Regions from separate parts of the Streptomyces sp. NPDC001594 genome, predicted to be linked through region 2. Evidence: predicted binding sites of a transcription regulator. Region 2 holds the regulator's gene; each other region holds the start of a gene.

Region 1 (9,279 bases), on a different contig from region 2:
GACACCGTCCTTGCCGACCTTGTCCATCGCCTCGGCGATGAGCTCGCCGACCTGCGAGTCCTGCGCGGAGAGCGCGGCCACGGCGGCGATGTCGGACTTGTCCTCGATCGGGCGGGCGGTCGCGAGGAGCTCCTCGGACACGGCCTTGACCGCGGCGTCGATGCCCTTCTTCAGGGCGGCCGGGGAAGCGCCGGCGGCGACGTTGCGCAGACCCTCGCGGACGAGCGCCTGGGCGAGCACGGTCGCGGTGGTGGTGCCGTCACCCGCGATGTCGTTGGTCTTGGTCGCCACCTCCTTCACCAGCTGCGCGCCGAGGTTCTCGTACGGGTCGTCCAGCTCGACCTCGCGGGCGATGGTGACACCGTCGTTGGTGATGGTGGGGGCGCCGAACTTCTTGTCGATGACGACGTTGCGGCCCTTGGGGCCGATCGTCACCTTCACCGTGTCGGCAAGCTTGTTGACGCCGCGCTCGAGGGCGCGACGGGCGTCCTCGTCGAACTTCAGGATCTTCGCCATGGGAGCGGTTCAGCCCTCTCGAAAACTCGGGTTTAACGAACCGCGCCCCTCGCCGCCCGGCAATCAGCGGGGTGACCAGGGGCGCAGTTCAAAGCAATGCGTGAGAAGTGATTACTTCTCGACGATCGCGAGCACGTCGCGGGCCGAGAGGACGAGGTACTCCTCGCCGCTGTACTTCACTTCGGTGCCGCCGTACTTGCTGTACAGCACGATGTCGCCGACGGAGACGTCCAGCGGGAGACGCTGGCCGTCCTCGAAGCGGCCCGGGCCGACCGCGAGGACGACGCCCTCCTGGGGCTTCTCCTTCGCGGTGTCCGGGATGACCAGGCCGGAGGCCGTGGTCTGCTCGGCGTCGAGCGGCTGGACCACGATGCGGTCCTCAAGCGGCTTGATGGCAACCTTGGAGCTGGCGGTCGTCACGATCCGACCTCCCCCTTCGGAGATCCGGGGTTAACTGTCTGAGGTGGCGACCAGGTCGATCCGTCGTCGCGGGTGCCGGACCTGCCTGTCGCTGTGTTGGCACTCACCGGTGGCGAGTGCCAGGTGTGACACTATTCCGGCGATTAGCACTCGGTCAAGCGGAGTGCCAACACGCTCTGCTGGATCCGCGTATTCCGGCCGCGGGTGGCCCCGTTTGGCCCAAACCGGCCCTGCCGCACCCGGCCCCGCCACATCCAGCCCCGCGGGGGGACGGCGCCCGGTATGTGAGGCTTGGCGCGTGCGCATCCTGGTCGTCGAAGACGAAGAGAACCTGGCCGAGTCCCTCCGGCAGGGCCTGTCCGCCGAAGGCCACCGCGTCGAGGTCGCCCACGACGGGCACCGCGGGCTGGAGCTGGCCCTCACCGGCGGCCCCTACGACGTCGTGCTGCTGGACCTCATGCTCCCCGGCCCCGGCGGCGCCGAGATCTGCGCCCGGATGCGCGCCCACGACGACCCCACCCCCGTCCTGATCCTCACCGCCAAGGACGGCGAGTACGACGAGGCCGAGGGGCTCGACGCCGGGGCCGACGACTACCTCACCAAGCCGTTCTCCTTCGTCGTCCTCGGCGCCCGCCTGCGCGCCCTCGCCCGCCGCGCCGCCGGCCCCGGCCCGGCGCCCGCCGTGCTCCGCGCCGGTGACCTGGTCCTCGACCCGCACGACCGCCGCTGCCGCCGCGGCACGCGCGACATCGAACTCACCGCCCGCGAGCTCGGCGTGCTCGCCTGCCTGATGGAACGCCCCGGCCGGGCCGTCGCCAAGCAGGACATCCTCGACGAGGTCTGGGACTCCCCGCACGGCATCGACCCCAACATCGTCGAGGTCTACGTCTCCTCCCTGCGCAAGAAGATCGACGCCCCCTTCGGCCGCCGCTCCATCCGCACCGTCCACGGCACCGGCTACCGCCTGGCCCCCGACGGCGGCTGAGGGAGGCCCGCATTGGTCAGCAGCCTGCGCGCCCGGACCGCACTCGCCGCCGCGCTCGCCATGGCCGCCGTGCTAGCCGCCGGCGGGCTCTGGCTCTACACCCTCATGCGCGGCAACCTCCTCGACGACACCACCGGCCGCACCGAGCTCGCCGCCCGCAAGGTCGCCGCGCAGGCCGACACCCGCACCCTCCCGCCCGGCGGCCGGCTGCCCGCGCCGGAGGGCGGGGTCGACCTGGTCCTCGTACGCGACGCCCAGGGCCGCACCGTCGCGAGCACCGCCGCCGGCGGGGATCCCCGCGACATCCCCCGCCTCGACGGACTGCGCCCCGGCCCCGGCCAGGACTCCCGGTCCGCCGTGCTGGCCCCCGCGCACCCCGGCGGCCAGCGGCGCGTGGTCGTCGCCGTCGACGCCCCCGGCCCGCCCGGGGCGCACGACCCGGCCGCCCCGCGCACCGTGTACGCCATGACCGTGCTCGGGGACGTGGACGCCGCCACCCGCGCCGTCGCCGTCGCCCTGCTCGCCGGGGCGCCACCGATGATCGCCTTCGCGGCGGCCGTGGCCTGGTGGGCCACCGGGCACGCGCTGCGCCCCGTCACCGCCATCCGCTCCGGGCTGGCCGCGGTCACCGCGAGCGAGCTCGACCGCCGCGTCCCCGACCCCGGCGGCGCCGACGAGATCGCCCAGCTGGCGCGGACCGTCAACGACACCCTCGACCGGCTGGAGCGCTCCGACGCCCGGCAGCGGCAGTTCACCGCCGACGCCTCGCACGAGCTGCGCAACCCGCTGGCCGCCGTCCGCTCCCGGCTGGAGGTGGCCCTGGCCATGGAGCGGCCCGACCGGGCCTCGGTGGAGGCCGCGCTGGCCGACACCGGACGGCTCCAGCGGATCGCCGCCGACCTGCTGCTCCTGGCCCGCCTCGACGGGGGGCCCGCGCCGCGCCCCGAGCCGGTGGACCTGGCCCTGCTCGCGGCGGAGGACGCGGCGCGCCGGCCCGCGCCCCGGGTGCCGCTGCGGGTGGAGGCCCCGGCACCGGTCCCGGCGTACGGGGACGCGGCGCGGCTGGAGCGGGCCCTGGGCAACCTGGTGGACAACGCCCTGAGGTACGCGCGGGGCCGGGTCCTGGTGCGGGCCGCCGCGCGGGACGGGTGGGCGGTGCTGGAGGTGGCCGACGACGGTCCGGGGATCCCGGAGGCGGACCGGGCCCGAGTCTTCGAGCGCTTCGTACGCCTCGACGCGGACCGGGGCCGGGCCAGCGGCGGCACCGGCCTGGGCCTGGCGATCGCCCGCGAGATCGCCCGGGCCCACGGGGGCGACGTCCGCGCCCTGGCCGCGCCGGGCGGGGGCGCGCTGCTGGAACTGCGGATCCCGTCGGGCAGGCGCTGAGCCGCCGGGCCCTCAGGCGCAGAAGCTGAATTCGGCGGAGTGCAATTTTCGACACTCCCCGTCGAGGGCTTCGCAAGGAACCATGGGGAGGACATCAACGTCGTAGATGATATGAAGATAAAGCGCCTCATTGCCGAGCAGATCGGTCCCCGGACCGCCGCTGCGACCCCGAGTGCACCGGGCGCCGCGTCTCCTTCCGCCCTCCCCTCATCCCCGTCTGCCCCTCCGCCGCCGTCACGGCAGGAGCCGTCACGGCCGGAGCCGGACAGCATCGACGGTGGCGGCGTCCCGTGCGTGGACTGAGGCCCCTGACGGTGGCGGGCGCCCGCCGCCGGACCGAAGCACTCCTGCTGGTGTTCGTCGTCGCCATCGCCGTCTTCGGGCACGTGAGCGCGGGCCTGGCCATGAACGGCGAGCTGCCGCAGCACCTGGCCAGCTTCGTGATCAGCATGTCGCTGCTCTCGCTGGTGGGACACCTGGGCATCCGCCGGTTCGCGGCGTACGCGGACCCGCTGATCTTCCCGCTCGCCATGCTGCTGACCGGGCTGGGGCTGGTCCTGATCCACCGGCTCGACCAGGGGTACATCGAGCGCTACGGCTCGGACGCGAACGCGCCCGGCCAGCTGATGTGGACGGTGGTCGGCGTCGCCGCCTGCCTGCTGGTGGTGGCGCTGCTGCGGGACCACCGGCTGCTCCAGCGGTTCATCTACATCACGATGGCCGTCGCGCTGGTGCTGCTGATCGCGCCGGCGTTCTTCGGCGCGGACACGTACGGCGCGAAGCGGTGGATCATCCTGTTCGGGTTCTCGCTCCAGCCGGGTGAGTTCGTCAAGATCATGATCGCGATCTTCTTCGCGGGGTACCTGGTCATCCACCGCGACTCGCTGGCCCTGACGGGCCGGAAGTTCCTGGGCATGCGGCTGCCGCCGATGCGGCAGCTCGGGCCGATCATCACGGTGTGGATCATCTCGCTGCTGGTGCTGGTCTTCGAGCGCGACCTGGGCACGTCGCTGATCTTCTTCGGCGTCTTCGTGGTGATGCTGTACGTCGCCACCGAGCGCACCAGTTGGATCGCGTGCGGCCTGGTCCTGGCGGCGGGCGGCGCCTTCGTCGTCGGCTCGACCGAGCCGCACGTCAAGGCGCGCGTGGCGGCGTGGCTCAACCCGCTCTCCTACTACTGGGAGAACCGGCCCCCCGGCGTCACCTCCGACCAGTCGGCGCAGGCCCTGTTCAGCTTCGGCACGGGCGGGGTCTCGGGCACCGGCCTGGGGATGGGCCACCCCGAGCTGATCAAGTTCGCGGGGCGCAGCGACTTCATCCTGACGACGGTGGGCGAGGAGCTCGGCCTGGCGGGGGTCATGGCCGTCCTGCTGCTGTACGCCCTCCTGGTGCAGCGGGGCCTGCGGATGGCGCTGGCCGCGCGCGACCCGTTCGGCAAGCTGCTGGCGATCGGCCTCGCGTCGGCGCTGGCGCTCCAGGTCTTCGTGGTCGCGGGCGGCGTCACGGGTCTGATCCCCCTGACCGGCAAGGCCCTGCCCTTCCTGGCGAAGGGCGGCTCGTCCCTGCTGGCCAACTGGATCATGATCGCCCTCCTGCTGCGCATCAGCGACAGCGCGGAACGCCAGAGGGAGGCGGACGCCCGGGGCCCGGCGGAAACGACCATCACCCCGACGGTGGCGGCGACGGTCTGAGGGGGTGGGGGCTGGGGAGGGCGGGGTTCCGGCGGGGCGGTCTCAGGGAGGGGTTGGGGCTTTCCCATCAGTCCCACTGTCCTTCCGGGGCGGGACGGTCCGGAAATGGACATGCGGCGGACTCAGCGATGTCCTCCGGAGCCGCCCTCCGCGACAGATCGCTACGCGCTCCTGTCATCTCAGCGTCCGCCGCCCGTCTGGGCTCGCTGCTGTCGCCGAAGGACGACGGATTCGTCATCCGGGGCCGGGGGGCGCGACCAATCGCTACGCCCTCCTCTTTTCTCGGCGTCCGGCGGCCGTCTGGGGCTGATCCCTGCACCAAAGGCCGACGGAATGGTCATCCGGGGCCGCCAGGCGCGACAGATCGCTACGCGCTGCCCAGATTTCGGCGTCTGCCGCCCGCCTTGGGCTGATACCTGCACCGAATGACGAACAGAGCGGCATCCGGGCTCGCGGAATATCTCTCGGCTCGCGTCGGAAACGGCTCGTAGGATCTGCCGCATGGCAACGCGACTTGTGCAGATCAACATGAAGGCCCAGGACGACACCGCGCTGGGGCGGTTCTGGGCTGAGGTGCTCGGGTGGGGGGTCGAGAGCGAGGGGCCCGGCGTGACCAACCTCGAACCGGTGGGGTTCGCCTACCCCGACCCCGTGGCCGTGTGCATCGACATCATCGCGCGGCCGGAGCCCAAGACGGTCAAGAACCGGGTGCACCTTGATCTGGCCACCACTTCGGCCGCCCATCAGGCGGAGTTGGTCGGCCGCCTGAAGGACCTCGGTGCCACCCTCGCCGACGTGGGCCAGGGCGATGTCCCCTGGACGGTCATGGCCGATCCGGAGGGCAACGAGTTCTGCGTCCTGGAGCCCCGCGAGATCTACCGCGACACCGGGCCGATCGCCGCAGTGGTGGTCGACTGCACCGACCCGCGCGAGATGGCCCGGTTCTGGGGCGAGGCGATGGACTGGAAGCTGCACCAGGTCACCGACGACCAGGCGACCCTGCGGTCCGCCCAAGGCGTCGGTCCCTACCTGGAGTTCATCCGCACCCCGGACACCAAGACGGTGTGGAACCGCGTCCACCTCGACGTCGCCCCCTACTCCGGTGACGACCCGGCAGCGGAGGCGGCCCGGCTGCGCGCCCTGGGAGCCACCGACCCCGGTATCGACCAGTCCGCCATCTCCTGGACCATCCTGGCGGACCCGGAAGGCAACGAGTTCTGCCTCCTCAGCCCTCGCTGACCGCCCCGCCGGAACCCCGCCCTCCCCCGACCCCGCCCCCCTACAGGTAGTCCTCCAGCCGGGCGATCTTGTAGCCCTGTTCCTGTATGTGCTGGAGCATCTTCGTCACCATGTGGATTTCCGTCGCGCCCTTGAGTTCCGACGGGCCTCGGAAGTGGGCCAGGACGATGTCGCCGGGTTTGAAGGCCGAACCCTCGGCGTACTGGAAGTCGTTTATCTGCATCGACGCCCGCCACAGCACGACCGTGTTGATGCCGCACTCCGAGGCGGCCTTCAGGGTGTCGTCGTTGTAGTTGCCGAAGGGCGGGCGGAACAGGACGGGCCGCTTGCCGAAGCGCTTCTCCAGGCGCTCCTGCTGACCGCATATCTCCTTCTTCTGCGCCGCGAACGCCAGCGTGCGCATGTTGGGGTGCGTCAGCGTGTGGTTGTTCACCGTGCTGTTCGAGCCGTTGTCGCGGAGCTTCTCGAAGTAGCCGTAGTCCGACGACGCCACGTTGTCCGTGAGGAACATGCTGATCGGCAGCTTCAGGTCGGCCGCCATCTTCAGGAACTCGGGGTCCTTCTCCGCGCCGTCGTCGAAGGTCAGGAAGACGACCTTGTCGTTCGGCGCGACGGGTATTCGGTCCACCACCACCGGCTTGCCCGGGCCCCCCGGCTTGGGGAGTTGGGGCTTCTGCGCGGGCTTCGGGGCGTACTGCAGCGGGGCGGTCAGCCCCCACTTGCGGTACGCCTCGTCCCCCGGGGTGCCCGCCTGGGCGGAGGGGGCCGCGGAGGGCCGGGCGGACGGGGACGCCGACGGGCTCCCCGACTGCCCGGCCTTGCGGCCCAGTCTCTCGATGGGATCCACGCTGTTCCCGCATCCCGACAGGGACAGCGCGAGCGCGCCGGCCGTCAGCGTCCCGGCTACCAGCCGGCGCGCGTACTTCACAGGTAGTCCTCCAGGCGGGCCACGGCGTACCCCTTGTCCGTGACGGTCTTCATGACATGACGGATCATGTCAGGCATGGTGCCCTTCCAGTCCTCGCGACCCCGGAAGTGCGTGAGGATGATGTCGCCGGGGTGCAGGTCCCTGTCCCATTCACGGTAGTCCATCCGGTTCGGGAAGGCCTCCGCGTTCCACAGGGGGACCGCCTTGATGCCACAGGACTTCGCCGCGCGCAGCGTGTCCTGGTTGTAGTTCCCGTAGGGCGGGCGGAACAGCTGGGGCCGCTTGCCGAACTGCTTCTGGATGGTGTCCTGCTGCCCGCAGATCTCCTCGCGCTGCTGCTCGTAGTTGAGGCCGGGCAGGTAACGGTGGTTGAGGGTGTGGTTGTCCAGGGTGACGCCCGCGTCCTGCATCTGCTTGAAGTACCCGTAGTTGTCCCGCACGAGGTAGTCGCTGAGGAACGCCGTGTACGGGATCTTCAGCTCCTGCATCATCCGGATGAACTCGGGGTCCTTCTCGGCCCCGTCGTCGACGGTCAGGAAGACGACCTTGTCCTCGGTCGGGACGGTGGTGAAGACCGGGGGCAGCTCGTCCTGGCCCTCGACCTCGAAGCCCTCCCGCGCGGTGATCTCGGGCTTCGTCTTGGGCCCGGGCGGGGCCGCGAGCGGGGTCTTGGCCAGGCCCCACTTCTTCGCCATGGCGACGCGTGCCTGCTGGGCGGCCTTCTGCTGCTCGGCGGAGTTGGCGAGGGCGCCGGCCGCGCCCGAGCCGGCGTCGGCGGCGTGGCCCGGCTTGCCCTTGACGGGCGTCCCCGGGTCGGCGGCGCCGCACCCCGTACCCAGGGCGGCGACCAGCAGCGCTGCCGCGGCCACCCCGTACCGGGCGCGCGGGCGTGCCGCGGACCGGTGACCAAACTGCGAGGGATTTCCCTTTTGTCGTACAAGCTGCATAGCGCGGATCCTTGCACCGCGCGGCGCGGCTCCCCGGTCGACACCACGGCCGAGGTCCCCCCTTCCACCGACTGGCCGACAATGGAGCCGTGACTCCCGAAGACTTCGCCGCGCTCCTCACCCCCGAGGGACGCGCCCTCCTCGACTCGCTCCGCGACTACGACCCGGCCCAGGAGCTGGCCGTGGCCACCCGGCTGCGCCGCGAGCACCCCGCCGGACTGGTGTCGGCCGCGCTGGGGCAGGCCCGGCTGAGGCAGCGGGCGGTGGCGAAGTTCGGGGCCGAGGACGCGTTCCGGATGTTCTTCACCCCCGGCGGCGGGGAGATGGCCACCCGCGCGTCGGTGGCCTCGTACCGGGCCGGGCGCCTCGCCGAGCTGGGCGTACGGAGCGTCGCGGACCTGTGCTGCGGGATCGGCGGGGACGCGCTGGCGCTGGCGCGGCGCGGGATCCGGGTGCTGGCGGTGGACCTCGACCCGCTGACGGTGGCGGTCGCACGGGCCAACGCGGAGGCGCTGGGGCTGGCGGACCTGATCGAGGTCCGGGAGGCGGACGTGACGACGGTCGACGTCTCCTCGTACGAGGCCGTCTTCATCGACCCGGCGCGGCGCGGCGGGCGCGGGCGGATCTTCGACCCCGAGTCCTACTCACCGCCGCTGTCGTGGGCCGTGGAGGCGGCGCGGGCGGCGAAGTACGCGGCGATCAAGATCGCGCCCGGCATCCCGCACGAGGCGGTGCCGGCGGAGGCCGAGGCGGAGTGGATCTCGGACCACGGGGACGTCAAGGAGGCCGTGCTGTGGTTCGGCACCGCCCCCGGCACGGTACGGGCCACCCTGCTGCCGGGGCCGGTCGGACTGCGCACGGCCGATCCGCTGCCGGATCCCGAGGCGGGGCCGGTGGGGCGCTGGCTGTACGAGCCGGACGGGGCGGTGATCCGGGCGCACCTGGTCGCGGAGGTGGCGCAGGCGCTGGACGGGCGGCTGATCGACCCGACGATCGCGTACATCACGGCCGACGAGCTGCGGGCCACGCCGTACGCGACGGCCTACGAGATCACGGACGTGCTGCCGTTCGGGCTGAAGAAGCTGAAGGCGCTGCTGCGGGAGCGGGAGGTGGGGGTGCTGACGGTGAAGAAGCGGGGGTCGGCGATCGAGCCGGAGGAGCTCCGCA
Region 2 (9,279 bases):
CGGCAAGCCGCTCCCCGGCACCGAGGTCCGCATCGCCGACGACGGCGAGGTCCTGCTGCGCGGCCCCGGCATCATGCAGGGCTACCACCGCCAGCCCGACAAGACCGACGAGGTCCTGGAGAGCGACGGCTGGCTGCACACCGGCGACATCGGCGAGCTCTCCCCGGACGGCTACCTGCGCATCACCGACCGCAAGAAGGACCTGATCAAGACCTCGGGCGGCAAGTACGTCGCCCCGGCCGAGATCGAGGGCCAGTTCAAGGCGATCTGCCCGTACGTCTCCGCCATCGTCGTCCACGGCGCCGACCGCAACTTCTGCTCCGCCCTGGTCGCCCTCGACGAGCCCGCCATCCTCGGCTGGGCCGCCGAGAACGGCCTGGAGGGCAAGACGTACGGCGAGGTCCTGGCCGCCCCCGAGACCGACCGGCTGATCGAGACCTACGTACAGACCCTCAACGAGAACCTCCAGCGCTGGCAGACGATCAAGAAGTTCCGGATCCTGCCGCGCGACCTGGACGTCGAGCACGGCGACCTCACGCCCAGCCTGAAGCTGAAGCGCCCGGTCGTCGAGCGCGAGTTCAAGCACCTCATCGAGGAGATGTACGCCGGCTCCCGGGAGGCCTGACCCCGCCCCCGGACCGAGGGCGTAAACGACCATGGGGCGGTGCGGGACAATGGGCGCATGCCTTCCGCACTGCCCGACGGTGAACCCATGCCCGAAGACGGCTCGCTGCCGTCGCACGCCCTGGCGGGCGCCGGGGAGCGGCCCCTGGGCTTCTACCTGCACGTCCCGTACTGCGCCACCCGCTGCGGGTACTGCGACTTCAACACCTACACCGCCACCGAGCTGCGCGGCACCGGCGGCGTCCTCGCCTCCCGCGAGAACTACGCCGACACCCTGATCGACGAGGTCCGCCTGGCCCGCAAGGTGCTCGGCGACGACCCGCGCGCGGTACGGACCGTCTTCGTCGGCGGCGGCACGCCCACCCTGCTGCCCGCCGCGGACCTCGTCCGCATGCTCGGGGCGATCCGCGACGAGTTCGGCCTGGCCGAGGACGCCGAGGTCACCACCGAGGCCAACCCCGAGTCCGTGAACCCCGAGTACCTGGCGGAGCTGCGCGCCGGCGGGTTCAACCGGATCTCCTTCGGCATGCAGAGCGCCAAGCAGCACGTGCTGAAGGTCCTCGACCGCACCCACACCCCCGGCCGCCCCGAGGCCTGCGTCGCCGAGGCCCGCGCGGCGGGCTTCGAGCACGTCAACCTCGACCTGATCTACGGCACCCCCGGCGAGTCCGACGAGGACTGGCGGGTCTCCCTGGAGGCCGCGCTCGGCGCCGGACCGGACCACATCAGCGCCTACGCGCTGATCGTCGAGGAGGGCACCCAGCTGGCCCGCCGGATCCGCCGCGGCGAGGTCCCGATGACCGACGACGACGTCCACGCCGACCGGTACCTGATCGCGGACTCCGTCATGGCCGAGGCCGGGTACTCCTGGTACGAGGTCTCGAACTGGGCCACCTCCGAGGCCGGCCGCTGCCTGCACAACGAGCTGTACTGGCGCGGCGCCGACTGGTGGGGTGCCGGCCCCGGGGCCCACTCGCACGTGGGCGGGGTCCGCTGGTGGAACGTGAAGCACCCCGGCGCCTACGCGGCCGCCCTCGCCGAGGGCCGCTCCCCGGGCGCGGGCCGCGAGCTCCTCTCGGAGGAGGACCGGCGTGTGGAGCGGATCCTGCTGGAGCTCCGCCTGGTCGACGGCGTCCCCCTGTCCCTGCTGGCCCCGGCGGGCCTGGAGGCCTCCCGCCGCGCCCTGGCCGACGGCCTGCTGGAGGCGGCCCCGTACGAGGCCGGCCGCGCGGTGCTGACCCTGCGGGGGCGGCTGCTGGCGGACGCGGTGGTGCGGGACCTGGTGGACTGATCCCCCAGTCGGGTGAATGCCCGCGGAACCCGGATGCCACTGCTTACGCTGGACCTAGGCTCGCCGCCGTAAGCGACGGCGGCGAACGCGGAGGACCACGGAGATGACTGCTGTGGATGACCGGCTGATCACGGATGTCGCCAAGTTCTTCGAGGACCTGGTGGTCCCGGAGGGCTTCAAGGCTGAGCTCCTCAGGGGGGACATCGTGATGATGGCCGGGCTCGACTGGGTCCACAATCTGATCATCCTGCATGTGCTGAAGCAGATTCCCCTCGACAGGTGGTATCCGGTTCAGACGCAGGACATCGCCATTCCCGGCGAGACATCGGAGCCGCAGCCCGACCTGGTGGTGGTTGAGCACGGCGCGTTTGAGGGGCCGGGGAGGCTTGTTCCGGCCCCAGCGACCACTCTGCTGGTTGAGGTCGTGTCGAAGAACAGCGTCCACACCGACTACGAGATCAAGCGGTCGATGTACGCGGCCGGCCGGGTTCCGGCATATCTGATCATCGACCCCTTTGAGGCTGTGTGCGTCCTGCTGACGAAGCCGACGGGGCGGGGAGAGGAAGCGGACTACGACGTGGAACTCACCACTGCGTTCGGGTTGCCGGTTCCAGTGGATGTCCTGGGGATCAAGCTGGACACCACCGAGTTCCGCACACTTCCAAAGTTCAAGCGCTACCGCCGGCCGTGACGAAGTCGATCAGTTCCTCCACCCGCCCCAGCAGCGTCGGCTCCAGGTCGCGGTAGGACGTCACGCGGGACAGGATGTGCTGCCAGGCGGCCCCCGTGTTCTCCGGCCAGCCCAGGGCCCGGCAGACGCCCGTCTTCCAGTCCTGGCCGCGCGGGACCTCCGGCCACGCCCGGATGCCCAGCGCCGACGGCTTCACCGCCTGCCAGACGTCCACGTACGGGTGGCCCACCACCAGCACGTCCGGGCCGGTCACCGACGCCGCGATCCGGGACTCCTTCGAACCCGGCACCAGGTGGTCCACCAGGACCCCGAGGCGGGCGTCCGGGCCCGGGGCGAACTCCGCCACCACCGCCGCGAGGTCGTCGACCCCCTCCAGGTACTCCACCACCACGCCCTCGATCCGCAGGTCGTCACCCCACACCCGCTCGACCAGCTCGGCGTCGTGCCGCCCCTCCACGTAGATCCGCCCCGCCCGGGCCACCCGCGCCCGCGCCCCCGGGACGGCGATCGAGCCGGAGGCCGTACGGGCCGGCGCGGCCGGGGCCCGTGACGGGCGGGTCAGGGTCACCACGGCCCCGTCCAGCAGGAAGCCGCTCGGCTCCAGCGGGAAGACCCGGCGCTTGCCGAAGCGGTCCTCCAGGGTCACCGTGCCCGCCTCGCACGCCACCACCGCGCCGCAGAAGTCCGTGCCCGCCACCTCGACCACCAGATCGGGGTCGGCAGGCACCTCCGGCACGGGCTTGGGGCGCTTCCACTGCGGGGTCAGGTCGGGGGAGTACTCACGCATCCGGCCGACACTAGGAGAGCCGCGGCCCTCACGCTCCCGACACGCCGAACCGGGCCGCCAGTGTGGCGCGTTGCGCACGCACGAAGCCCGCGTCCACCACCGCTCCGTGACCCGGCACGTACAGGGCGTCCTCCCCGCCCAGTGACAGCAGCCGGTCCAGCGCCGCCGGCCACTGGCCCGGCACCGCGTCCGAGCCCGCCTGGGGCTCCCCGGACTCCTCGACCAGGTCCCCGCAGAACACCGTCTCCCGCTCGCCCGGCACGAAGACGGCCAGGTCGTGCTGGGAATGCGCGGGCCCCACGTTCGCCAGCAGCACCTGGAGCCCGCCGAGCTCCAGCGTCCACTCGCCCGACACCAGGTGCCCGGGCGCCGTCAGCAGGTCGCACGCCTCGGCGGCCTCGTCCTCCGCCAGGCCCTGGGCCACCGCGCTGTACCGGAGCTCCTCACGGCCCCCGGGCGTGGCCAGCAGCCGGTCCAGCCCCACCGCGCCGTAGGTCCGGGCGCCCGCGAAGGCGGCACCGCCCAGCACGTGGTCGAAATGTCCGTGCGTGAATGCGATATGGGTCACGTGCCGGCCGGTCAGCCGCTCCGCCTCGGCACGGATCTCAGCCCCCTCCCGGACGCTCGATCCGGGGTCGATCAGGAGCACCGAGTCGTCCCCCACCACCAGCCCCACCGTGCAGTCCCACACCGGGAGCCGTCGCCGGCCCACCCGCGGGGCCACCCGTTCCCAGCCCGCCTCTTCCCAACGTACGTCCATGCCGCGACGCTACCCTGGCGGGCCACCCTTGCCTGCTGCGTACTACCCGGCCGTACACTGACCGGGGGATCTCTGGCACTCGGCCGAGCAGAGTGCCAGCCGATCAAGACCGCAGGACCGCAGGACCGCCCGACCACGACCGCCCGACGACCGACCGCATCCGGAGGTGTGCGCGATGCTCAGTGAACGCAGACTCGAAGTGCTGCGCGCCATCGTCCAGGACTACGTCGGGACGGAGGAGCCCGTGGGCTCCAAGGCCCTCACCGAGCGGCACAAGCTGGGCGTCTCACCGGCCACCGTGCGCAACGACATGGCCGTGCTGGAGGAGGAGGGCTACATCGCCCAGCCCCACACCAGCGCCGGCCGGATCCCCACCGACAAGGGCTACCGCCTCTTCGTCGACAAGCTGGCCGGCGTCAAGCCGCTGTCGACGCCCGAGCGCCGGGCCATCCAGAACTTCCTCGACGGGGCCGTCGACCTCGACGACGTCGTCGGCCGCACGGTGCGGCTGCTCGCGCAGCTCACCCGCCAGGTGGCCGTCGTCCAGTACCCGTCGCTGACCCGCTCCACCGTCCGGCACGTCGAGCTGCTGTCGCTGGCCCCGGCCCGCCTGATGCTCGTGCTGATCACCGACACCGGACGGGTCGAGCAGCGCATGGTGGACACCCAGACCCCCTTCGGCGAGCAATCCCTCGCCGACCTGCGGGCACGGCTCAACAGCCGGGTGGTCGGCCGGCGTTTCACCGACGTCCCGAACCTGGTGCAGGACCTGCCGGAGTCGTTCGAGGTCGACGACCGGGCCACCGTCAAGGCGGTGCTCGCGACCCTCCTCGAAACCCTGGCCGAGGAGGCGGAGGAGCGGCTGATGATCGGCGGCACCGCCAACCTCACTCGCTTCGGACATGATTTTCCCTTGACGATCAGGCCCGTCCTGGAAGCGCTCGAGGAGCACGTGGTGCTCCTCAAGCTGCTGGGCGAGGCCGGGGAGTCGGGGATGGCCGTACGGATCGGGCACGAGAACGCCTACGAGGGGCTCAACTCCACGTCGGTCGTGTCCGTCGGCTACGGTTCGGGCGGCGAAGCAGTCGCCAAACTCGGCGTGGTCGGACCGACCCGCATGGACTACCCCGGAACGATGGGAGCGGTACGCGCAGTGGCACGTTACGTCGGACAGATCCTGGCGGAGTCGTAAGTGGCCACGGACTACTACGCCGTACTCGGCGTGCGCCGCGACGCATCGCAGGACGAGATCAAGAAGGCCTTCCGCCGCCTCGCGCGTGAACTCCACCCGGACGTGAATCCGGACCCGAAGACGCAGGAGCGCTTCAAGGAGATCAACGCGGCCTATGAGGTCCTCTCCGATCCGCAGAAGAAGCAGGTCTACGACCTCGGCGGCGACCCGCTGTCCTCCTCGGGCGGCGGTGGCGGCGCGGGCGGCTTCGGGGCGGGCGGCTTCGGCAACTTCTCCGACATCATGGACGCCTTCTTCGGCCAGGCCTCGCAGCGCGGCCCGCGCTCGCGGACCCGCCGCGGCCAGGACGCCATGATCCGCCTCGACCTGGAGCTGGACGAGGCCGCCTTCGGCACGACCAAGGAGATCCAGGTCGACACCGCCGTGGTGTGCGGCACCTGCTCCGGCGAGGGCGCCGCCCCCGGCACCTCCGCGCAGACCTGTGACATGTGCCGCGGCCGCGGTGAGGTCTCGCAGGTCACCCGGTCCTTCCTGGGCCAGGTCATGACCTCGCGCCCCTGCCCGCAGTGCCAGGGCTTCGGCACCGTGGTCCCGACCCCGTGCCCCGAGTGCGCGGGCGACGGCCGGGTCCGCTCCCGCCGCAGCCTGACGGTCAAGATCCCGGCCGGCGTCGAGAACGGCACCCGGATCCAGCTCGCGGGCGAGGGCGAGGTCGGCCCCGGCGGCGGCCCCGCCGGCGACCTCTACGTGGAGATCCACGAGCTGCCGCACCCGACCTTCCAGCGGCGCGGGGACGACCTGCACTGCACGGTCACCATCCCCATGACGGCGGCGGCCCTGGGCACCAAGTGCCCGCTGGAGACGCTGGACGGCATGGAGGAGATCGACATCCGCCCGGGCACCCAGTCCGGCCAGGCGATCCCGCTGCACGGGCGCGGCGTCACGCACCTGCGCGGCGGCGGCCGCGGCGACCTGATCGTCCACGTCGAGGTCACCACCCCCGGCAAGCTGGACGCCCAGCAGGAGGAGCTGCTGCGCCAGCTCGCCAAGCTGCGCGGCGAGGAGCGGCCCATGGGCCAGTTCGCGCCGGGCCAGCAGGGCCTGTTCAGCCGCCTGAAGGACGCGTTCAACGGCCGCTGACCGCTCGGCGGACGGACTCCGCGAGAGCCCGGTACGGGAGACCCCGTACCGGGCTCTCGCCGCTCCGGCCCCGCCGGGAAAGCGGACTATGCCAGGCGAATGCCATGATTCGGAGCCGTGACCCGGACATGGCACGATGCAGTCCATGTCCTCCGCACCGAACGGTCTCCACCCGTACCCGATCGTGCAGGCTCCCATGGCGGGCGGCGTCTCCGGCCCGCCCCTCGTCGCCGCCGTGTGCGAAGCGGGCGGCCTCGGCTTCCTGGCCGGCGGCTACAAGACCGCCGACGGCATGTACCAGGAGATCAAACAGACGCGCGGGCTCACCCGGCGCCCCTTCGGCGTGAACCTCTTCCTGCCGCAGGCCGACCACGCCGACCCGGCCGCCGTCGAGGCCTACCGCGGGCAGCTGGCCGGCGAGGCGAGCTGGTACGAGGTCTCCCTCGCCGAGGAGGACATCATCGGCACCAGCGACGACGGCTACGACGCCAAGCTCGCCATCCTGCTGGAGGACCCGGTCCGGGTCGTCTCCTTCACCTTCGGCTGCCCCGACCCCGCGGCCCTGGCGCGCCTGCGGGCGGCCGGCACCTACACGATCGTCACCGTGACCTCGGCCGAGGAGGCCCGCACCGCCCAGGCGGCCGGCGCCGACGCCGTGTGCGTCCAGGGCGTCGAGGCCGGCGGTCACCAGGGCACCCACCGCGACGACCCGCAGACCGACGGCACGGCCGGCGTAGGACTGCTCACCCTGGTCACCCAGGTCCGCGAGGCCGTGGCCCTGCCGATCATCGCGGCGGGCGGGGTGATGCGCGGCGCGCAGATCGCCGCGCTGCTCGCGGCGGGCGCGGAGGCGGCGCAGCTCGGCACGGCCTTCCTGGCCTGCCGGGAGTCGGGCGCCCACCCCCTGCACAAGAAGGCCCTGACCGACCCGATGTTCCCGCACACCGAGCTGACCCGGGCCTTCTCGGGCCGGCCCGCGCGGAGCCTGGTGAACCGGTTCGTGCGCGAGCACGGCCCCTACGCCCCGGCCGCCTACCCCCAGATCCACCACATGACCTCGGGGCTGCGCAAGGCGGCCGCCGCGGCCGGGGACCCGCAGGGCATGGGGCTGTGGGCCGGGCAGGGGCACCGGCTGGCCCGGGCGCTGCCCGCGGGGGAGCTGGTGGAGGTGCTGGCGGCCGAACTGGCCGAGGCGCAGAGTGCGTTGAAGGTGTTGCAGATGAGGAGAGCGTCATGACGGCCCCCGTGTTCGTGGTCGAAGAGGTCCCCGCGGGGCCGGAGTTCGTGCTGGAGGGCCCCGAGGGACGGCACGCGGTGTCCGTGAAGCGGCTGGGCCCCGGTGAGGACGTGGTCCTCACCGACGGGCGGGGCCGCTGGACGGAGGGCGTGGTCAAGGCGGCCGAGGGCAAGGACCGCCTGGTGGTCATGGACCTGAACGAGATCCGGGAGGAGCCGGAGCCGACCGTGCGGATCACGGTGGTGCAGGCGCTGCCCAAGGGCGACCGCGGCGAGGTCGCGGTCGAGACGATGACGGAGACCGGCGTCGACGCCATCGTGCCGTGGCAGGCCTCGCGGTGCATCACCCAGTGGCGCGGCGACCGCGGGGCCAAGTCCCTGGCCAAGTGGCGGTCCACCGCGCGGGAGTCGGGCAAGCAGTCGCGCCGGGTGCGCTTCCCGGAGGTCGGCGAGGCGCTGTCCACCAAGCAGGTGGCCGCCCTGCTGGCCGGAGCCGACCTGGCGATGGTGCTGCACGAGGACCGCGAGGCGGGCTCGGAGCCGCTGGCGACGGCCGCCCTGCCGGAGTCGGGCTCGGTGGTCCTGGTGGTCGGCCCCGAGGGCGGGGTCTCCCCGGAGGAACTGGCCGCCTTCGCGGAGGCGGGCGCCCGCCCGTACCGGCTGGGCCCCAGCGTCCTGCGCACCTCGACGGCGGGCACGGCGGCCACCGCCGTGCTGCTGGCACGCACGGGACGCTGGGGCTAGAAGGCGCTCCGTCAACGCGCCGGTGCGCGGCACCGGGCGCGGCGGGCTGATCCGGCGGCCGCGGGTCGGGCGCCGCGGCCGCACGGGCCGGCGCGTGCGGCCGGCCGTACGCGCCGTGTTCCGCGGGCGGGGCCGGGGCGTGGGCGCCGCCGTCCCCGCCCGCGCCGCTCGGGGCGCTCGCGCGGGAAGGTCGAGGCCCGCTCGGCCGGTCGGGCGGACGCGGGGGCCGGGCCGGTAGCATGCCCCGACCGATCAACGTCACGGGAGGCGCAGCCATGGCCGGGGAACCGCAGGCGGACTGCCTGTTCTGCAAGATCGTCGAGGGGAAGATCCCCGCGACCGTGGTCCGGGAGACCGAAACCACCCTGGCCTTCCGGGACATCAACCCGCAGGCGCCGACGCACGTGCTGGTCATCCCGAAGGTGCACTACCCCGACGCCGCCTCCCTCGCCGCCGCCGAGCCGGCCGTGATCGCCGACATACTGCGTGAGGCCGGGGAGATCGCCGCCGAGGAGAAGGTCGCCGACCACGGCTACCGGGTCGTGTTCAACACCGGCGCGGGCGCGGGCCAGACCGTCTTCCACGCCCACCTGCACGTCCTGGGCGGCCGCGGCCTCCAGTGGCCCCCCGGGTAGCGGTCCGTGTCCGTACGCGAGTTCGTGGTCCTCGGCACCGCCAGCCAGGTGCCCACCCGGCACCGCAACCACAACGGCTACCTGCTGCGCTGGGACGGCGAGGGCATCCTCTTCGACCCGGGCGAGGGCACGCAACGGCAGATGCTGCGGGCCGGTGTCGCGGCCCACGACATCAACCG
Region 3 (9,279 bases), on a different contig from region 2:
CGCCCTTGCCGCGCACGGCGGGCAGCCGGGGCAGGATCTCGTCGCGGTGCACCACCCGGGCGCCGGCCTTGGCCGCGACCTCGGCGGTCCGGTCGGTGGACCCGGAGTCCACGACGACCAGCTCGTCGACCAGCGGCACCGGCAGGCCCTCGATCAGGTCGCGCCGGATCACCCGCACGATCTCCCCGACCGTGGCTTCCTCGTCGAGGGCCGGCAGCACCACGCTCACGGTGGTCCCGGCCGCCCGTTTGCGCTCGAGGAGCTGGTCGAGCGGTCGGTCGGCGGCGGACCAGGAGCGGTCGGCCAGCCAGCGCTCCACCTCATCCAGCACTCTCAGCACTCCCTGGCTACTCGGCGGCGGCATCAGACCCGGCGGTTTTCGGCCGAATCGTGATCCATCTCGCGGTTCGGACGGCTGTCTCAACCCACCGCCCCTTCGGTTACAGTCTTGAACAACGCGAAGGTCCACCGCATGCCGGGGGCCTCGCGACAAACGCACCGGCGCGCCTTCGAGCGCGTGTGCCGGTGCCATACCGCTCATCCAGAGGGGCAGAGGGACACGGCCCGTTGAAGCCCCGGCAACCCTCCAGTCGGTTCTCGCTCGCGCGGGGCCCCGGCTAGGGAAGGTGCCAATTCCGTCTCATGGCGAAGTGCGCCATGGGGAAGATGAGGAGAAAGGGCCTCGCCATCATGGCTGCACAGTCTGTCGCCACCTCTGCCGCTCCGGGATCCGAGACCGCCGGGTCCGTCGACCTCGGCCCCGCCACCGGCCTTTCCTGTCGTGAGTGCGGCACCCGTTTCGAGCTCGGCCCCATCTTCGCCTGCGTCGAGTGTTTCGGTCCGCTGGAGGTGGCGTACGAGCTGCCCGCCGGTGACCCGGAGGCCCTGCGCGCGGCGATCGAGGCCGGCCCGAACAACATCTGGCGGTACGCGCCGCTGCTGCCCGTCCCCGCCGACGTGGCCTCCAAGCCGAGCCTGAACCCGGGCTTCACCAAGCTCGTGGACGCGCAGAACCTGGCCAAGGAGCTGGGCGTCACCGGCAAGCTCTACGTCAAGGACGACTCCGGCAACCCGACGCACTCCTTCAAGGACCGCGTCGTGGCCATCGCCGTCGAGGCCGCCCGCGCGTTCGGCTACACCACCCTCTCCTGCTCCTCCACCGGCAACCTGGCCGGCGCCGTCGGCGCCGCGGCCGCCCGCGCCGGCTTCCGGTCCTGCGTCTTCATCCCGCACGACCTGGAGCAGGGCAAGGTCGTCATGGCCGGTGTCTACGGTGGCGACCTGGTCGGCATCGAGGGCAACTACGACGACGTGAACCGCTTCTGCTCCGAGCTCATCGGCGACCCGCTGGGCGAGGGCTGGGGCTTCGTCAACGTCAACCTGCGCCCGTACTACGGCGAGGGCTCCAAGACGCTCGCCTACGAGATCTGCGAGCAGCTCGGCTGGCAGCTGCCCGACCAGCTCGTCATCCCGATCGCGTCCGGTTCGCAGCTCACGAAGATCGACAAGGGTCTGCAGGAGCTGATCAAGCTCGGCCTGGTCGAGGACAAGCCGTACAGGATCTTCGGCGCCCAGGCCGAGGGCTGCTCCCCGGTGTCCACGGCCTTCAAGGCCGGCCACGACGTGGTGCGCCCGCAGAAGCCGAACACGATCGCCAAGTCCCTGGCCATCGGCAACCCGGCGGACGGCCCGTACGTGCTCGACATCGCCCGCCGCACCGGCGGCTTCGTCGAGGACGTCGACGACGAGCAGGTCGTCGAGGCGATCCGGATCCTGGCGCAGACCGAGGGCATCTTCGCCGAGACCGCGGGCGGCGTGACCGTCGGCGTGACGAAGAAGCTCATCGAGAACGGGGTCCTGGACCCCTCGCTGACCACCGTGGTCCTGAACACCGGTGACGGCCTCAAGACCCTGGAGGCGGTGGCCGGCACCGGCCAGACCGCCACCATCCGCCCGAGCCTGGACGCGTTCCGCGCCGCCGGCCTGGCCTGACCCTTCCCTCGCACTACACGGAAAGGCGGTAGCGCCATGAGCGTCAACGTCCGCATCCCCACCATCCTGCGCACCTACACCGGCGGCGCCGCCGAGGTCCCGGCCGAGGGCGCGACCCTGGCCGAGGTGATCGACTCCCTGGAGGCGAACCACCCGGGCATCGCCGCGCGCGTCCTGGACGACCAGGGCAAGCTGCGCCGCTTCGTGAACGTCTACGTCAACGACGACGACGTGCGCTTCGAGGGCGGCCTGCAGACGGCGACGCCGGACGGCGCGGGCGTCTCGATCATCCCCGCCGTCGCCGGCGGCTGCTGAGCCGTCGCGCGCCCGGAAGTAATCAGAATTGCCCCCTCCGCTAGAAGCGGAGGGGGCAATTCTGCTTGATTGGGCGCGGTAGAGTTGGGGAAGTCCCCTCCGCTGTTCTTGCCCGCCGCATATGAACGGGCTGTATGAGGGTTGACATTGAGTCAACATGCGTGCGCCTTTTGGGGCATTGGTGCGGTTCGTCTGGCCCGACTTGCCCAGGAATACGCCAACTTTTCAGCCCATTTCCACGTTTGCGCGTGTCCAGATTTCTCGTCGGAATGACCTGTTGCAGACAGCAGCGGTGCGGATACATTCAGCCCCGGTCGAGGCGTTCCGGCGCAAGTTCTGACCCGGGTCCGCGAAGTGCGGACCTGCGCAAGGGCCAGTAATAGGGGAGTTAGGCATGGCTCAGGGCACCGTCAAGTGGTTCAACGCGGAGAAGGGCTACGGCTTCATCGCGGTCGACGGTGGCGCGGATGTGTTCGTCCACTACAGCGCCATCCAGATGGACGGGTACCGCACCCTTGAAGAGGGTCAGCGGGTCGAGTTCGAGATCTCGCAGGGCCAGAAGGGTCCGCAGGCTGACATGGTCAAGCTCGCGGCCGGCTGAGTCGAAGCGCGATCGGCCACCGACGCACGCACCAACACGTGAGGGGCCCCCATCCCGGCCGGGATGCGGGCCCCTCACGTATGTCCCGGACCGGTACGGCGCGCACGCCGGCCCGGCATGTCTCGAAGCCGCTTGCACTCGTGGGGGCCGAGTGCTAATCATTGGCGTTAGCACTCTCCGGGTGAGAGTGCTACAAGACGAGGACCGGGCCGGTGAGGCCCGCAGGGTCCGGCGGGAAGGAACCGCCGGGTCGGCAGGCCGTCCGTCGCGGGCGCGGGCGCGGTCCGGAGCAATCCACCCTCCCCTGACGCTTGGCGGCGTGGGGGGAACCCCAGTCCTGGAGGACCACTTCAGATGGCCAAGATCATTTCGTTCAACGAGGAGGCCCGGCGCGGTCTCGAGCGTGGCATGAACCAGCTCGCCGACGCCGTCAAGGTCACCCTTGGCCCCAAGGGTCGCAACGTCGTCCTTGAGAAGAAGTGGGGTGCGCCCACGATCACCAACGACGGCGTCTCCATCGCCAAGGAGATCGAGCTCGAGGACCCGTACGAGAAGATCGGCGCCGAGCTGGTCAAGGAAGTCGCCAAGAAGACGGACGACGTCGCCGGCGACGGTACGACCACCGCCACCGTCCTTGCCCAGGCGCTCGTCCGCGAGGGTCTGCGCAACGTGGCCGCCGGTGCCAACCCGATGGCCCTCAAGCGTGGTATCGAGAAGGCCGTCGAGGCCGTCTCCGCCGCCCTGCTCGCCCAGGCCAAGGATGTCGAGACCAAGGAGCAGATCGCTTCCACGGCCTCCATCTCCGCCGCCGACACCCAGATCGGCGAGCTCATCGCCGAGGCCATGGACAAGGTCGGCAAGGAAGGCGTCATCACCGTCGAGGAGTCCCAGACCTTCGGTCTGGAGCTGGAGCTCACCGAGGGCATGCGCTTCGACAAGGGCTACATCTCGGCGTACTTCGCCACCGACATGGAGCGTATGGAGGCGTCCCTCGACGACCCGTACATCCTGATCGTCAACTCCAAGATCGGCTCGGTCAAGGACCTGCTGCCGCTCCTGGAGAAGGTCATGCAGTCCGGCAAGCCGCTGCTGATCATCGCCGAGGACGTCGAGGGCGAGGCCCTGTCGACCCTGGTCGTCAACAAGATCCGCGGCACCTTCAAGTCCGTCGCCGTCAAGGCCCCGGGCTTCGGCGACCGCCGCAAGGCCATGCTCGGCGACATCGCCATCCTCACGGGCGGCACGGTCATCTCCGAGGAGGTCGGCCTCAAGCTGGAGAACGCCGGTCTCGACCTGCTCGGCCGCGCCCGCAAGGTCGTCATCACCAAGGACGAGACCACCATCGTCGACGGTGCCGGTGACAGCGACCAGGTCCAGGGCCGCGTCAACCAGATCCGCGCCGAGATCGAGAACTCCGACTCGGACTACGACCGCGAGAAGCTCCAGGAGCGCCTCGCGAAGCTGGCCGGCGGCGTGGCCGTCATCAAGGCCGGCGCCGCGACCGAGGTCGAGCTCAAGGAGCGCAAGCACCGCATCGAGGACGCCGTTCGCAACGCGAAGGCGGCCGTCGAGGAGGGCATCGTCGCCGGCGGTGGCGTGGCCCTGCTGCAGGCCTCCTCGGTCTTCGAGAAGCTGGAGCTCACCGGTGACGAGGCGACCGGCGCCAACGCCGTGAAGCTCGCGCTGGAGGCCCCGCTGAAGCAGATCGCCGTCAACGGTGGTCTCGAGGGCGGCGTCGTCGTGGAGAAGGTGCGCAACCTGGCCGTCGGCCACGGTCTGAACGCCGCCACGGGCGAGTACGTCGACATGATCGCCGAGGGCATCATCGACCCGGCGAAGGTCACGCGCTCCGCGCTGCAGAACGCCGCGTCCATCGCCGCGCTGTTCCTGACCACCGAGGCCGTCATCGCCGACAAGCCGGAGAAGGCCGCCGCCGCTCCGGGCGGCATGCCGGGCGGTGACATGGACTTCTGATCGGCCCCGCGCTGATCGGCTGTTCTCGAACGAGGGCGGCACCCCTTCCTTGCGGAGGGGGTGCCGCCCTCGGGCGTTTCAGTGGGCGTAGTCCTTGAGCTCCTCGGTGGTGAGCGGGAACCCGACCGGCTCGGGGAGTGCGAGGGTTCCGCCGTATGGGCAGGAATCCTGCTGGCGGTAGTGTCCGCCTTCCGGCTCGCTGTAGACGGTGAGGGTGTCGCTGTCACGGTCGATCAACAGGAACACGGGAATGCCCGCCTGTGCGTATCCCTCGTGCTTCTCCTGCCTGTCGCGGGCCTCGGTGTCGTGGTCGTGCGACGTGACCTCGACGGCCATCAGGACCCCTGCGGGATCGGACCACTCGCCGTGGCCGGCGAAGTGCCGCTGCGGGGCGAGCACGCCATCGGGCCGGGCGCGGCCGTTGCGGTACTGCTCGGTGCGGAGCCCGCGCTCGCGGTACAAGCGCAGGTCGGGGCGGTGCGCCATGCACTGGTCCGCGACCCACATGATGATCTCGTCGTGGTCGCCGTCAGGCACCGGCTTGACCTCCAGCCTTCCGTTGATGAATTCGAGCGTGACGGTCTCGGGTGCGCGGCTTGCCAGCGTCTCGAAGTCCTTCAGGGACATCTGGGCGTGTGCGGCGGTGCTGGGGGTCATGGCGTCGCCTCCTCGACACCATGGTGCCCGGGTTCGGCGGCGGCGGAGCGGGGGACTGGTCATCGGCGGTTCCCTTCGCGGACGCGGGCCGCGTGGGCGCGGACCTCGGCCGGGGTGAGGGTCGGGGTGAAGACGGGTGGGCGGGGGCTTTGCGGGCGGCAGGCGCGGCAGCGGCCCTCGGTGAAGGCGGTGGGCGGGCCGGGCGCGCGGCATTCGGTGCATTCGGCGCGGACCGGGGGCGTCGCCGGGGCCGGGGCGGGCGGTGCGGCGGGGAGCTTGGCCTCCAGGCGCTTGCGGAGCAGGGCCGCCGGGTGATGGACCACGGGCGGCAGCCCGGCGGTGAGGGCGAGCCGGATGCGGTCGGGGGTGATGCCCCGGTCCAGCCAGGGCACGAGGAGCGGGGCCAGGGCCGTGCAGTCGGCCTTGGAGAGCGCGAGGGCGGGGGCGACGCGGCCGAGCGAGGCGAGGATGCCGTAGGCGGCGGGGCCGGGGTTGGGGCGGGGGTCAGGGGCAGGCCCGGGGCCGGGGGCGGCTGGGGGCGGTGGCTGTGACGGGGCCGGGGTGTGTGGTGGGGGCGGGGGTGCCTGGGGGAGTGGTGGTGGGGCGGTCGGTGCGGGGGAATCCCTCTGGGTGAACCGGGCCCACCAGGCGCCGTCGCGGGCGGTGCGGGAGAAGTAGGTACGGGTGACCCACCGGGTGGCCTCCCCGGGCAGCCGCTGCCGTACGCGGTGCAGGTGCCCGGCGGTGGCCAGCCGGTTGAGGGCGGTGCGCAGTGCGCACTGGCCCCCCAGGGGCAGGACCGCCGCGAGGGTCTTCACGCTGATGTCGGCGCCGTCCGGCAGCCGGTCGAGGTACCCGGCGACGGCCGCCTCCCGGGCCGGGAGGTGCGCGAAGTCGCGGGCGGTGCGGGGCGCTTGCTCCGGGGCGGCGATTTTTCCGTAGCCGGGCTTGGCGAGGGGGTGCGGGGCAGCACTAAGCTGGCTGGCATCCATGGGGATCGTTGTGTCCGATCTCGTTTGGTCAGGCCCTCGTTCGGTGTTGGCGCACCGGCGGGGGCCGAATTCGTTTCCAGCCGCAAGGTAGGGCCTGTTAGCCCTGTGTGGCAAGCCGGTCACGGATCGTCATCTGGCCTGGTATGGCCGCCGGTTGGGGAGGGTGGTGGGTGGTGGGCTCCGCCCACCACCCATTCCACAGACAAAGCGCTCGGACCCTCGGGGCTTGAGCCCCGGGCGGGGTGGTTGACTGGCCGTATGAGCGACGGGAAGAGCGTTTTCGTCAAGATCTGCGGGCTGAAGACGCCTGAGGACGTCGATGTGGCGGTGGAGGCGGGGGCCGACGCCGTCGGGTTCGTCCTCGCCCCGAACAGCCCCCGTACCCTCACCGCCGATCTGGCGCGCGAGCTCGGGGCTCGGGTGCCGGACGGGGTGCTCACCGTCGGGGTGTTCCGGAAGCAGCCGCTGGAGGAAGTGCGCCGGCTCGCGGAGGAGAGCGGCGTACGCGGCGTACAGCTGCACGGTGACGAGCCCGCCGCGTACTACGACGCGCTGCGCGCGCCCGGCCGCACCCTGCTGCGCGCCACCGCCGAGCACGTCGCGCGCTGCGGCGAGTACGGGGAGGACCTGCTGCTGATCGACGCCCCCGACCCCGGCTCCGGCAAGCCCTGGAACTGGGGATCGGCGCAGTTCACCGCCCCTGAAGGGCGCTGGCTGCTGGCCGGGGGGCTGGGTCCCGGCAATGTGGGGGAGGCCGTCGCCGCGACCGGCGCCTGGGGTGTGGACGTCTCCAGCGGGGTCGAGCGGGAGCGCGGCGTGAAGTCCCCCGAGCTGATCCGGGCCTTCATCGAGGCCGCCCGCGCGATCGTATGATTACTCTGAGTGAGAAAGGAGGGGTGTCGGGCCGCACAGTGGGCAGGACACCCTCATGGAATCGGACCACTCCGGATGGCTGCGCCGCCTGACCGGCCGCCTCCTCCCCACGGCGGGCGGCGGGGGCCGGCCGGTGTTCACGCCGCGCGGCGCCCCCGTCCTCACCGCCGACTTCACCTCCACCGCCCAATGGGTGGCGGGCCGCTCCTGGGCCTATCCCGACGGCGGCCCGGTCAACCCGGGCGACAACAAGCTCGACCACCTCACCGCCGACCCCGCCTACAGCCGTGGCGGCACCTTCCGCGCCACCCGCCGCCCCGACGGGAACTGGGACACCGGGCTGCTCACCACCGAGGGCAGCGACCAGGGCTTCATGGTCCGCACCGGTGACGTCCTGGAGGCCCGCGTCCGGCTGCCCACCGAGACGGGCGCCTGGCCCGCGATCTGGACCTGGCGGGACGGCGGCCAGGAGATCGACGTCTTCGAGTACCACCCCGACAACCCGGACCTCCTCGAACTCTCCAACCACGTCCGCGAGGCCCACCGCTACTACCGCGACCCGTCCGTCCGCCCCGGCGCCTGGATCGACCTCAGGGTCGAGTTCGGTAAGCGGTCCGTCGTCTGGTGGGTGGGCGGCACCCGCGCCTTCTCCGACGGGCGGGGCGTGGGACGCGGCTGGCGCGCGTACCTCATCGTCAACCTGTCCGTGTCCGCCGGCAGGTACCACCCGGCGCCGGGCCCGGAGCAGACGGAGATGTCGTACGAGGTGTCGGAGCTGCGGGTCTACCGGCCCTGAGCCCCGGTCTCCCCGGGCGGTGATCGGCGGGGCGGCCGATAATGGGTCGCGTGGACTCGCTCCGCAGGTCGAGCAAGGCGAAGGCGGCCCTGGCGTTCTGGCCCTTCGGCGTACGGGCGGCCGTGCTGCTGGTCCCCGTACTGCTGGTCGTGCTGGCGGGGGCCTGGGGTGCCGCGCGGAACGCGCTGGGCCTGGGGGCCGTGTCGCCGGGGTGGGTGCTGGCCGTCATCGTCGGCCTGAGCGTGCTGCCCGTCCTGCTGGTGGTGCTCAGCGGGGTCGCGTCGAGCGGCGTCGATCCCGGCAGCGTCAAGGCCTCCCTCACGGCGGCGGCCGGGACCCGGCGCGGGCCGGCCGTCCCCCGCAACCTGGCCTCCGACCGGGCCGTGGCCCCGCTGCGGGGGCTGCGCGGCGCCGAGGTGGTGGTCGTGGACCTGGAGGACGGCCACGCCTGGTGGGAGCACCGGTTGTTGCTGCTGTGCGCGGCGGCCGCCCGGCTCGGCCGGCCCCCGGTCGTCGTCTTCACCGCCCAGCGCCAGGGCAGGCCGGGCCAGTTCATCGGCTGGGCCCGCCCGTCCGACCTCCTCGAACGCCTCCAGGACGCCGACCCTGCCTTGCGCAAGGCGTACCTGGAGGCTTCCGGCCAGGCCGCGGGGGTGCGGATGGCCGAGGCGTCGGGGCCGGGGCCGGCGGCGCGGCTGATGAAGGAGCTCGGCCTGGAGGGCATGCGCGACCTGACCCACCCGCCACCGCGCGAGACCCTCAGCCCGTTCCTGGAGGAACAGCTGCTGGCCCGTGCGGTGAGCGGGTTCGACGCCCTGCCCCACGAGCTCGACGTCCCCCAGCTGGAGCAGCTGTTCACCCCGGTCCTACACACGCGGGCGCTGGAGCGCACGGACGGGGACGCGGCCTGGCTGCGCGCGGCCCTGCTGGACGAGGGCGACTACATCGCCTTCACCGACGCGGGCCGCTACACGGGGATCCTGCCGGGCCCCGCCGTCGCCAGGGTCGCCCTACTGGCGCTGCTGCCGCCTTGAGGGCCCGTCAGAGCGCCGCGATGAAGGTCCCCCAGGCCGATGCGC

What was found. Region 2 encodes HrcA, which represses chaperone genes, less so after heat shock. Its sites were predicted from a motif close to TTNGCACTCNGNNNNNCNGAGTGCNAA; they were not measured.
Region 1: the regulator HrcA is predicted to act here: its motif matches at 1,080-1,106, upstream of groES (co-chaperone GroES).
Region 3: the regulator HrcA is predicted to act here: its motif matches at 3,040-3,066, upstream of groL (chaperonin GroEL).

Annotation. Positions count from the first base shown of each region.
Region 1 is NZ_JBIAVB010000004.1:428,674-437,952, forward strand. Features, by position in the region: gene groL (chaperonin GroEL) at 1-516, opposite strand, end outside; gene groES (co-chaperone GroES) at 628-936, opposite strand; gene ACFY0O_RS10915 (response regulator transcription factor) at 1,235-1,921, shown strand; gene ACFY0O_RS10920 (ATP-binding protein) at 1,934-3,307, shown strand; gene ACFY0O_RS10925 (FtsW/RodA/SpoVE family cell cycle protein) at 3,598-4,998, shown strand; gene ACFY0O_RS10930 (VOC family protein) at 5,500-6,237, shown strand; gene ACFY0O_RS10935 (polysaccharide deacetylase family protein) at 6,278-7,165, opposite strand; gene ACFY0O_RS10940 (polysaccharide deacetylase family protein) at 7,162-8,112, opposite strand; gene ACFY0O_RS10945 (methyltransferase domain-containing protein) at 8,202-9,279, shown strand, end outside.
Region 2 is NZ_JBIAVB010000006.1:191,603-200,881, reverse strand. Features, by position in the region: gene ACFY0O_RS14795 (AMP-dependent synthetase/ligase) at 1-625, shown strand, start outside; gene hemW (radical SAM family heme chaperone HemW) at 683-1,915, shown strand; gene ACFY0O_RS14785 (Uma2 family endonuclease) at 2,019-2,606, shown strand; gene ACFY0O_RS14780 (DUF3097 domain-containing protein) at 2,584-3,393, opposite strand; gene ACFY0O_RS14775 (MBL fold metallo-hydrolase) at 3,422-4,153, opposite strand; gene hrcA (heat-inducible transcriptional repressor HrcA) at 4,329-5,345, shown strand; gene dnaJ (molecular chaperone DnaJ) at 5,346-6,485, shown strand; gene ACFY0O_RS14760 (nitronate monooxygenase) at 6,631-7,722, shown strand; gene ACFY0O_RS14755 (16S rRNA (uracil(1498)-N(3))-methyltransferase) at 7,719-8,465, shown strand; gene ACFY0O_RS14750 (histidine triad nucleotide-binding protein) at 8,741-9,100, shown strand; gene ACFY0O_RS14745 (ribonuclease Z) at 9,107-9,279, shown strand, end outside.
Region 3 is NZ_JBIAVB010000027.1:16,583-25,861, forward strand. Features, by position in the region: gene ACFY0O_RS35655 (glucosyl-3-phosphoglycerate synthase) at 1-331, opposite strand, end outside; SAM riboswitch class I at 535-673, shown strand; gene thrC (threonine synthase) at 667-1,992, shown strand; gene ACFY0O_RS35665 (ubiquitin-like small modifier protein 1) at 2,029-2,307, shown strand; gene ACFY0O_RS35670 (cold-shock protein) at 2,702-2,908, shown strand; gene groL (chaperonin GroEL) at 3,263-4,882, shown strand; gene ACFY0O_RS35680 (Uma2 family endonuclease) at 4,961-5,539, opposite strand; gene ACFY0O_RS35685 (hypothetical protein) at 5,599-6,531, opposite strand; gene ACFY0O_RS35690 (phosphoribosylanthranilate isomerase) at 6,790-7,404, shown strand; gene ACFY0O_RS35695 (beta-glucanase) at 7,460-8,200, shown strand; gene ACFY0O_RS35700 (hypothetical protein) at 8,251-9,234, shown strand; gene ACFY0O_RS35705 (DUF397 domain-containing protein) at 9,242-9,279, opposite strand, start outside.